4 regions of the Paraburkholderia tropica genome follow, and region 3 is predicted to be linked to each of the others. Evidence: riboswitches for the same ligand, from Rfam matches in the RefSeq annotation. Region 3 holds a riboswitch; each other region holds the start of a gene.
The links. Region 3 has a riboswitch for cobalamin ahead of cobG (precorrin-3B synthase). Riboswitches for the same ligand answer to the same signal wherever they lie in the genome.
Positions count from the first base shown of each region.

Region 1: another riboswitch for cobalamin. It lies ahead of G5S35_RS27495 (TonB-dependent receptor domain-containing protein); the one in region 3 lies ahead of cobG (precorrin-3B synthase).
Region 2: another riboswitch for cobalamin. It lies ahead of G5S35_RS26535 (TonB-dependent receptor); the one in region 3 lies ahead of cobG (precorrin-3B synthase).
Region 4: another riboswitch for cobalamin. It lies ahead of G5S35_RS29005 (HoxN/HupN/NixA family nickel/cobalt transporter); the one in region 3 lies ahead of cobG (precorrin-3B synthase).

Region 1 is NZ_CP049136.1:887,083-889,278, forward strand. Features, by position in the region: gene G5S35_RS27490 (LysR family transcriptional regulator) at 1-861, shown strand, start outside; cobalamin riboswitch at 942-1,139, shown strand; gene G5S35_RS27495 (TonB-dependent receptor domain-containing protein) at 1,231-2,196, shown strand, end outside.
Region 2 is NZ_CP049136.1:674,771-676,966, forward strand. Features, by position in the region: gene zigA (zinc metallochaperone GTPase ZigA) at 1-383, opposite strand, end outside; adenosylcobalamin (AdoCbl) riboswitch at 498-645, shown strand; gene G5S35_RS26535 (TonB-dependent receptor) at 888-2,196, shown strand, end outside.
Region 3 is NZ_CP049135.1:822,128-824,323, reverse strand. Features, by position in the region: gene cobG (precorrin-3B synthase) at 1-1,432, opposite strand, end outside; cobalamin riboswitch at 1,484-1,677, opposite strand; gene cbiE (precorrin-6y C5,15-methyltransferase (decarboxylating) subunit CbiE) at 1,740-2,196, shown strand, end outside.
Region 4 is NZ_CP049136.1:1,227,876-1,230,071, reverse strand. Features, by position in the region: gene G5S35_RS29010 (LysR substrate-binding domain-containing protein) at 1-414, shown strand, start outside; cobalamin riboswitch at 521-717, shown strand; gene G5S35_RS29005 (HoxN/HupN/NixA family nickel/cobalt transporter) at 808-1,866, shown strand; gene G5S35_RS29000 (amino acid permease) at 1,943-2,196, opposite strand, start outside.

The DNA.
Region 1 (2,196 bases), on a different replicon from region 3:
GCCGCTGCGCGGCTCGGCGTGAGCAAAGCCGCGATGAGCCAGCGGATCGCCGAACTGGAACGCGTGGCGGGCGTCGCGCTGGTGCAGCGCACCACGCGCAGCGTGCGCTTCACGGAAGCGGGGCGGCGGCTCGTGGAGGACACGCGCGCGCAGTTCGAGCGCATCGCCACGAGTTTCGCGAGCGTGCGCGAAATGGCCGACGTCGCGCGCGGCACGGTGCGCGTGACCGCGCCCGTGGCCTTCGCGCGTCAGCAACTGGTGCCGCGTCTCGCGCAGTTCGCGCGCGCGAATCCCGAGGTGCGCGTGCAGCTCGAATTGTCCGACCGGCTCACGTCGATCGCGAGCGAGGGTTTCGATCTCGCGATCCGCCACAGCGCGCAGGTGCCGGAAACGCATGTGGCGTTCAAGCTCTGCGACACGCGTTCGGTGATCGTCGCCACGCGCGCGTATCTGAAGCTGCGCGGCACGCCGCAAACGCCCGCCGATCTCGCGCAGCACGACTGTCTTTACTATCCGCGCACGCTCGGGTCGGGCGCGTGGTCGTTCGAAAAAGCCGGGCGGCGCGCCGAGCAGTCGCGCGTGAACGTGACCGTGAACGGGCCGGTGTCGGCCAATAACAGCGAGGCGCTGCGCGACGCCGCGCTCGAAAATCTGGGCATTGCGCTGCTGCCCGATTTCAGCGCGCAGGCCGCGTTGCAGGCGGGCAAGCTCGTCGTGCTGCTGCCGGCGTGGCGGCCGGTGGGGGCGTTCGCGTCGCAGTTGCACGTGGTGCGGCCCTATGGCGCGCATGTGCCGCGCGCGGTGACGCTGTTCGCCGATTTTCTGCGTCAGACCTTCAGGCAGGGCTTTCCGCTCGAATGAGCGATGCGGGCGGCGAGTCGCATCTGACGTTTTTTCGCATCGCCCGGCGCGCCGGAGGTTGACGCGCGGAACGCGCCGCCTTTACGCTCGCGCGCTGATGGTTCCCGGCGACGGGATCAAAAGGGAACGCAGTAACGGCGCGCGCGCCGGAAGTCTGCGGCTGTCCCCGCAACTGTGAGCGGCGAGTCCATGCCAGCGAGGGCCACTGGGAAACCGGGAAGGCCGGCATCGGGCGACGACCCGCGAGCCAGGAGACCTGCCATCGACCGAGGTCCAAGCAGCCGCAAAGGGCGGGGTGTCCCGATGCGCGCGCGCCGCCCGCGCGGCCGCCCGTTGCAAGGACAGTTCGACCTCTGGATCTGTCTGCTCATGAAGTATCGTCAATTCGCTTCCACCGTTCTCGCGTCCGCCGTCGCGGCCTGCGCCTGGCAGGGCGCTTATGCGCAAACGTCACCGCAAAGTGCTGAAGAAAGCGCTGAACCAACCCAGGCCGACGCCACGTTGCCGAACATTCTCGTGGTTGGCGACACGCAGCATCTGCCGCAATCGTTCGATCAGCGTTACGCCAGCACGCAGGTGCTCACGCGCGCCGATCTCGACCGGCTCGACCCGATCGACCCGAGCATCACGCAGGCGCTCGCCACGCTGCCGGGCGTCAGCGTTTCGCAGAGCGGCGGTCCCGGCGCGACGGCGTCGGTCAGCATTCGCGGCTCGGCGGCCAATCAGGTGGCCGTGTTCATCGACGGCATCCGCGTGGGCTCGGCGACCACGGGCACGGCCGCGTGGGCCGATCTGCCGACCTCGGCGTTCGATCGCGTGGAAGTGATTTCCGGCCCGGCGGCGGCGTCGTTCGGCGCGGATGCGGTGGGCGGCGTCGTGCAGCTCTTCACGCGCCACGCCTCGAATCAGCCGAACCAGACCACGGTGTCATTCGGCGGCGGCTCGAACAAGACCTTCGACACGCAGCTGCGCACCTCGGGCACCGTGCCGTCGAGCGGGCCGCTCGCGGCGCTCGGCGGACTCACGTATTCGCTCGGTCTGCACGACTACAACACCGCGGGCATCGACGCGACCAAGCCGTGGGCCTACGGTCACGAGGACGGCCGCAATCCGTATCACGCGCAGGACGTGGACGCGCGTCTTGGCTACGCGCGCGAGAACTGGTCGATCTCGACCTTCGCGCTCTATCACCGCTCGGATCTCTCGTACGACAACGCGGGCTACGCGGATCGCCAGCGCGATCATCAGCTCACGACCGGCGTGGCGTTTCATCTCGACATCACGCCGACCACGCAGTTCGACCAGTCGTTCGGCTATGCGTACGACCGCCAGTTC
Region 2 (2,196 bases), on a different replicon from region 3:
GCGACGTCCGAAAGACTCTGGCCGCTTTCGTCCGCGAACGTGAAGGTTTCCGCCACCGGCAGCGGCTCCGAAATCCCCGTCGATTCGATCACGAGCTGATCGAAGCGCCCTTCGCGCGCAAGCCGGTTCACTTCGAGCAGCAGATCCTCGCGCAGCGTGCAGCAGATGCAGCCGTTGCTCATTTCCACGAGCTTTTCGTCGGTACGCGAGAGTTCCGCGCCGCCGTTGCGCACGAGCGCGGCGTCGATGTTCACCTCGCTCATATCGTTGACGATGACCGCGACGCGCCGCCCTTCGCGGTTGTTCAGGATGTGGTTGAGCAGCGTGGTCTTGCCCGCGCCCAGAAAACCGGACAGCACGGTGACCGGCAAGCGTGAATCCATCGGATGACTCCTTCGACGAGTGTGGGGATCGGGGCGCTAGCCCGAATAATTGTTATGTTATAACATTCTCTACGAAGCCAGCAACGACGGAATCGGGCCTCCGGGCGGGCCGCGTGCCTTACAATTCTGTCGCCATGTCCGGAAGCTGGTGCAAATCCAGCGCGGTCGCGCCACTGTGATCGGCCTTCGCGCCGAAAGTCAGACCTGGGCATCGGCGCACATCAATCGCATTTTCGGGGCGCGAAACCCCTGGAGAAATCAGCATGTCTGCACCGGACACCTCGCGGCGCGCGTTCGCTCGCCGCCCGTTCCTCGTCTCGAACGTTCATTCGCGCGTCGGCATCGGCTTGACGTTGGTCCGCTAGGCGTTCGTCGCTCCGTCGCACTCCGTTTCGCTGCCCGCTTTTCGCTTTCGCGTCGATCGCCTCGACGCGGGCCTGCGTACGCGCTCGCACGCCGCGCGCCCCGCACACCTCGCATAACAACAACGCACACCGTATAAGCATGGACGTATCCACACCGCTTTCGCGCGCGCGGCGCTTCGCCGTGCACGGCACCTTCGCCTGCTCCTGCCTCGCTCACGCCGCTCACGTTTTCGCGCAAAGCGACAGCGCTTCATCCGCCGACGCCGCGTCTTCAACCGCTTCGCCATCGACCTTGCCCGCCGTGCGCGTGAACGCCGCGTCGTCGCAAACCGCGTCGTCCGGCAAGCCGGACCTCGCCACGCCGCTCACCACCGGCAGCCGCCTCGGCCTTTCCAGCCTCGACACGCCCGCAAGCGTCGACGCCATCGGCAGCGCGCAACTGAGCGCGCGCGGCGACAACAACGTGACCCAGGCCGTCACGCGCGCCGCCGGTTTCGCCACCGACGCCGCGCCCGGCAACGGCGGCACCTCGGTCTCGGTGCGCGGCTTCAGCGGCCCCGAATCGGTGACCACGCTTTACGACGGCCTGCGCATGTACGCGGGCGCGGGCACCGTGTCGTTCCCGTTCGACACGTGGTCGGCGGAACGCATCGAAGTGCTGCGCGGCCCGGCCACCGTGCTCTACGGCGAAGGCGGCATCGGCGGCGTCATCAACGTCGTGCCGAAAGCGCCGCAACGCGACGATGCGACGACGATCCAGCTCGGCGCGGGCACCTATGGCGAAAAACGCGTGGCGCTCGACACGACCGGCGCGCTCGGCCCGATGCTTTCCTACCGCTTCTATCTCGCCGACGACCGGAACAACGGCTGGCTGCCGCGCGGTGAATCGCACACGACCGCGCTCGGCGGCGCGCTGCGTCTGGACGTGAATCCGCGTCTCTCGTTCACGCTCGATTACGACTACGGCCGGCAAATGCCCGCGCGTTATTTCGGCGTGCCGGTGACGGACGGTCAGCTCGATCCCGCGCTCGAACGCCAGAACTACAACGTCGGCAATGCGTCGATCGCGTACTTCGACCAGTGGACGCGCCTGAACACGCAATGGCGCGCCGCGCCCGGCATCACCGTGCGCAACCAGCTCTACTATCTGGTCACGAACCGTCACTGGCGCGACAGCGAAAGCTACACGCTGATGGGCGACGGCAACGTGCAGCGCAGCGATTACCTCGAAATCCTCCATCACGAACGGCAGGTCGGCGATACGCTCGACGCGACCTTCGACGGCCATCTGCTCGGCCGCCAGGACCGCCTCGTCGTGGGCGCGGATTTCAATCAGATTTCGTTTCTCGACACCAGCAATTCTCCCTACGACGGCTCGTCGATCGTGCCGCAATACGGCTTCGATCCGGGCGTGTTTTCGAGCCCCGATCCGACCGTGCCGCAATTTC
Region 3 (2,196 bases):
AAGGCTCCGGGGCGCGCTGCGCGATGGCGTGCGCGGCGGCTTCGAGGGTCAGGTGGCGCGCGACGAGGCGGCCGAAACCGGCTGCGCTCGCGTCGCGCTCGTAAAGATCGTAGTGCGCCGGCGCGGCGGCCAGCAGCGTGAACGGCGCGCGGTGAGCGGCGGCGCAGGAACGCTCGCAGCCGCTCAGGTGCGTCTGCACGTGCGGCGGCAGATGCGGCGCGAGGCGCAGCGCGTCGGCCTTGGTGTCGGCGCGGCTTTTCGCGCAGCCCGCCGAGCCCGTGCAGGCGATCGTGCGCGCGAGCGGATCGGCGGCGTCGACGCTCAGGCCGAGCGCGCGCAGGGCGTCGAGCACGGGCATCAGCGCCGCGCGCGCGACGTGCGGCACGAGCGCGCCTTGCCACGGCGTGATGCGCAGCGTGGCGTCGCCGTGGCGTTCGGCGAGGTCGGCGAGCGCGTCGAGCGTGGCGGCGTCGAGGCGCGCGAGCGGCGGTTGCGCGCCGACGTAGCCGTCGCCGTTCGCGTGCAGCGCGTGCGCGCCCAGGCGTCGCGTGAGATCGACGCGCGGGCGCTGCCAGTTCGCGGGCGCGTGGTGATCGGCGGCGGGCTGTGGCGTCGGGATCGCGAAATCGGCATGACGTTGCGCGGCGTCGAGCAATGCAGCGGCGCCGTGCGAGGCGATCACGTCGCGCATGCGCAATTGTTCGGGCGCGGCGAGATCGAGAAACGCATGCAGCAGCGCGCGGATCAGCGCCTGAACCTGCGTGGCGGCGATGGAGCCGGTCGCGCCGTCGTCCGGACAACCGGCGAGACCGAACGCGAAACGCGTTGCGTCGCCTTCGCGCGTGGCCGCGAGCCAGATATCGTGCGGATGATCGAGCGCCGCGAGTGACTCGCCGCCGTCGATCAGCAGGGCGAATTTCGGCGACAGCGCGGCGAAGCGCGGCTCGTTTTGCAGCATCGCGACGAGCGGCGCGGCGAACGTCGTGGTGTCGAACAGCGCGTGCGGATCGAGGCCCGCGAGCGGGCTCAGCATCAGATTGCGCAACTCGTCGGCGGCGCACAGATTCGCGGGCGTCTGCACGCCGTTCGCGGGGCCGAGGCCGCCGGCGATCAGCGCGGCCGTGAGCGCCGCTTCCTGGCCCGCGCGGACGCCGCGAATCTGCACGTTGGCGCGGTTGGTCAGTTCGAGCGTGCCGTCGGCATCAGTGCGCGCCGCGTGCGCGATGGCGCGCGCCTGGGCGGCGCTCAGCACGCCGCCGGGCAGACGGATGCGGCACAGTCCGCCGTCACGCGCCGCGACGACGCGCACGAGCCCCGGACACGCCGAGCGGCGCGCCTCGGCAAGCGTGGCAGGGGACGAAGCGGGCTGCGAATCGTAATTCAAGGGACACCGTGGTTGCGTCGCGCGAGGCGGAGCGCCCCGGCGCGGCATGCGCTGGCGGGACGATGGCCGCCGGTACACCCCGCCCGGCATGGGCTCGCACGAACAGTCGTTCGGCCGGCAGGTCTCCTGGCTCGCAGGTCGGCGGCCGCATCGGCCTTCCCGGTAAAACCAGTGGCTCGGGTGGATGCGGTCTCGCTGCTCACAGTCGCGGGGGCGGCCACAGTTTTGCTGTGTTCCCTTTTATGCCGTCGAGGTTTTCAGGCCCGTCCGGCGCCGGCGGAAGCGGTATTATGCCCGTTTTCCAGCGTGCTCCGCGAGACGAAACGGCGCGCGCGCAACCCGGAACGGAGATCGGATGCAGGGCAGGCGGGCGTGGCTGACGGTGATCGGCATAGGCGACGACGGATACGCGGGACTCGGACGCGCCGCGCGGCGCGCGCTGTTCGAGGCGGATGTCGTGACGGGCGGCGAGCGTCATCTCGCGATGCTGCCCGCGCGCGTGGGCGCGCGCCGCGAGGCCTGGCCGCAGCCGTTCAGCGTCGCGCCGCTGCTGGCGCTGCGCGAATCGTCGCAATCGCAGTCGCGCGTATGCGTGCTCGCGAGCGGCGATCCGATGTGCTTCGGCGTGGGCGCGACGCTCGCGCGTCATGTGCCGATCGATGAAATGGCGGTGCTGCCCGCGCCGTCGTCGCTGTCGCTGGCGGCGGCGCGGCTCGGCTGGGCCTTGCAGGACGTGGCGGCGGTGTCGCTCGTCGGCCGTCCGCTCGACGCGCTGCGCCGCCATCTGTTCGCGCGCTCGCGCGTGCTTGCGC
Region 4 (2,196 bases), on a different replicon from region 3:
CTGATGGCCGACGTGCGGCTACCCGCGTGCAGCCCGGCGCTTCTGCATCGGCATCCGATTCGGGAAGCGGCGGACCTGCGCCACCACACGTTGCTGCATTCGAGCACCACGCGGTCCGCATGGGCGAGCTGGCTGCGCGAGGCGGGCGCCGCTGATCTACAGCCGCACCGTGAAATCGAACTCGACCACACCTATCTCCAGCTGGCGAGCGCGGTAGAAGGCCTGGGCGTCGCGCTCGCGTCGCTGCCGCTGATTGCTCGGGACATCGCCGCCGGGCGGCTCGTCTGCCCGATTGCCGCGCCGGGATGGCGCGCACCCGACTACACGCTGGTAATGAACGCCGATCGCGCGCGCGACGAAGCCGTCGTGGCCTTCGGGCAATGGATGATCGACAGGGCCGGGCGCGAAGCCTGACGTACCGGCAATGGCAACCGCAAGCGCAAGCGCACGCCATCGAATACCTCGCCATCGAATCCAGGCTTTTTTCTCGTGTGCAATTGACGTCTGGGCCGTCCGCCCATTACGCTTGCGGGCTGATGGTTCCCGGCGACGGGATCAAAAGGGAACGCAGTGACGACGCATTGCGTCGAGTCTGCGGCTGCCCCCGCAACTGTAAGCGGCGAGTTCGTGCCATTCGGCGCCACTGGGAAACCGGGAAGGCGGGCATGAGAACCGTGACCCGCAAGCCAGGAGACCTGCCATCGACCGAGGTCCATGCAGCCGCAACGGGCGGGGTGTCCCAATGCGCAAACCACCGCTTCGCGCGGTGCTTCGTTGCAGGACAGCCCCGACCTCAGGATCTGTCACATGTCCATCGCTCTCGAACCGGCCGCTGCGCCGGGAACCCTTCGCCGTCGCGTCGCCGGCATTTACGCCGTGCTCGCGGTCTTCAATATCGGCGCGTGGATCTGGGCGTTCATCGCCTTTCACGCGCAGCCGCTGCTGCTCGGCACCGGCCTGCTCGCCTATGGTTTCGGCTTGCGTCATGCCGTCGACGCCGACCATATCGCCGCCATCGACAACGTCACCCGCAAGCTGATGCAGGACGGCCGGCGTCCGGTTTCCGTAGGTTTCTTTTTCGCGCTCGGTCACTCGGCCGTGGTGCTGCTCGTGGCGATTGCCGTCGCGGCGACGGCGGCGGCGCTCGAAAGCCGCTTCGAGGCGTGGAAGGATATCGGCGGGGTCATTTCGACGAGCGTCTCCGCGCTGTTTCTGTTTCTGATCGCCGCGATGAACATCGTCATTCTGCGCGGCGTGTGGCGCGCGTTCGGCAAGGTCCGGCGCGGCGAGCGCTACGACAACGACGACCTCGATCTGCTGTTGAACAGCCGCGGCCTGCTTTCGCGCCTGTTCCGCCCGCTGTTTCGCCTCGTGTCTCGACCGCTGTGGATGCTGCCGCTCGGCTTTCTGTTCGGGCTCGGTTTCGACACCGCGACCGAAGTGAGCCTGCTGGGCATTTCCGCGAGCCAGGCGGCGCAAGGCGTGTCGATGGGCGTGGTGCTCGTGTTTCCGGTGCTGTTCGCGGCGGGCATGTCGCTCGTCGATACGACCGACGGCATCCTGATGCTCGGCGCCTACGACTGGGCCTTCGTGCGCCCCATCCGCAAGCTCTATTACAACCTCACGATCACGCTCGTTTCCGTCGCGGTCGCGGTGCTCATCGGCGGTATCGAAACACTCGGTCTGCTCGCCGATCACTTCGACCTCAAGGGCGGCTTCTGGAACGTAATCGGCAGCCTCAACGACAATTTCAACAACCTCGGCTTCGTCATCATCGGCGTGTTTATTTTTGCGTGGGTGATTTCGTTCCTCATTTACCGCCTGAAACGCTACGACGAACTGCCGGCGCTGCAATCCGATCGTTGAACGCGCAATCACGCGACATCGCAAGACGCATTCGACGCCCTCGCCCGCGCACGCAAACGGGCGAGGACGTCGTGGTTCAAGCGCGCCGCTGACGCAGATAACCCACCGCCGCGAGCGCCACGCAACACCCCAACGTGGCGATCACTTCGCCGCGGTGATCTTCGCTGAGCACCATCACCACGAAGGCGCCGCAGATCAACGCAACGACCAGCACGCCCAGGAAGGGGTGCAGCCACATCCGCACCTTCAACGGCCCGGCGGACACGAGTTGCTGGCGCAGACGCAACTGGCTCACGGCAATCACGAGGTAGACCAGCAGCGCGATCGCGC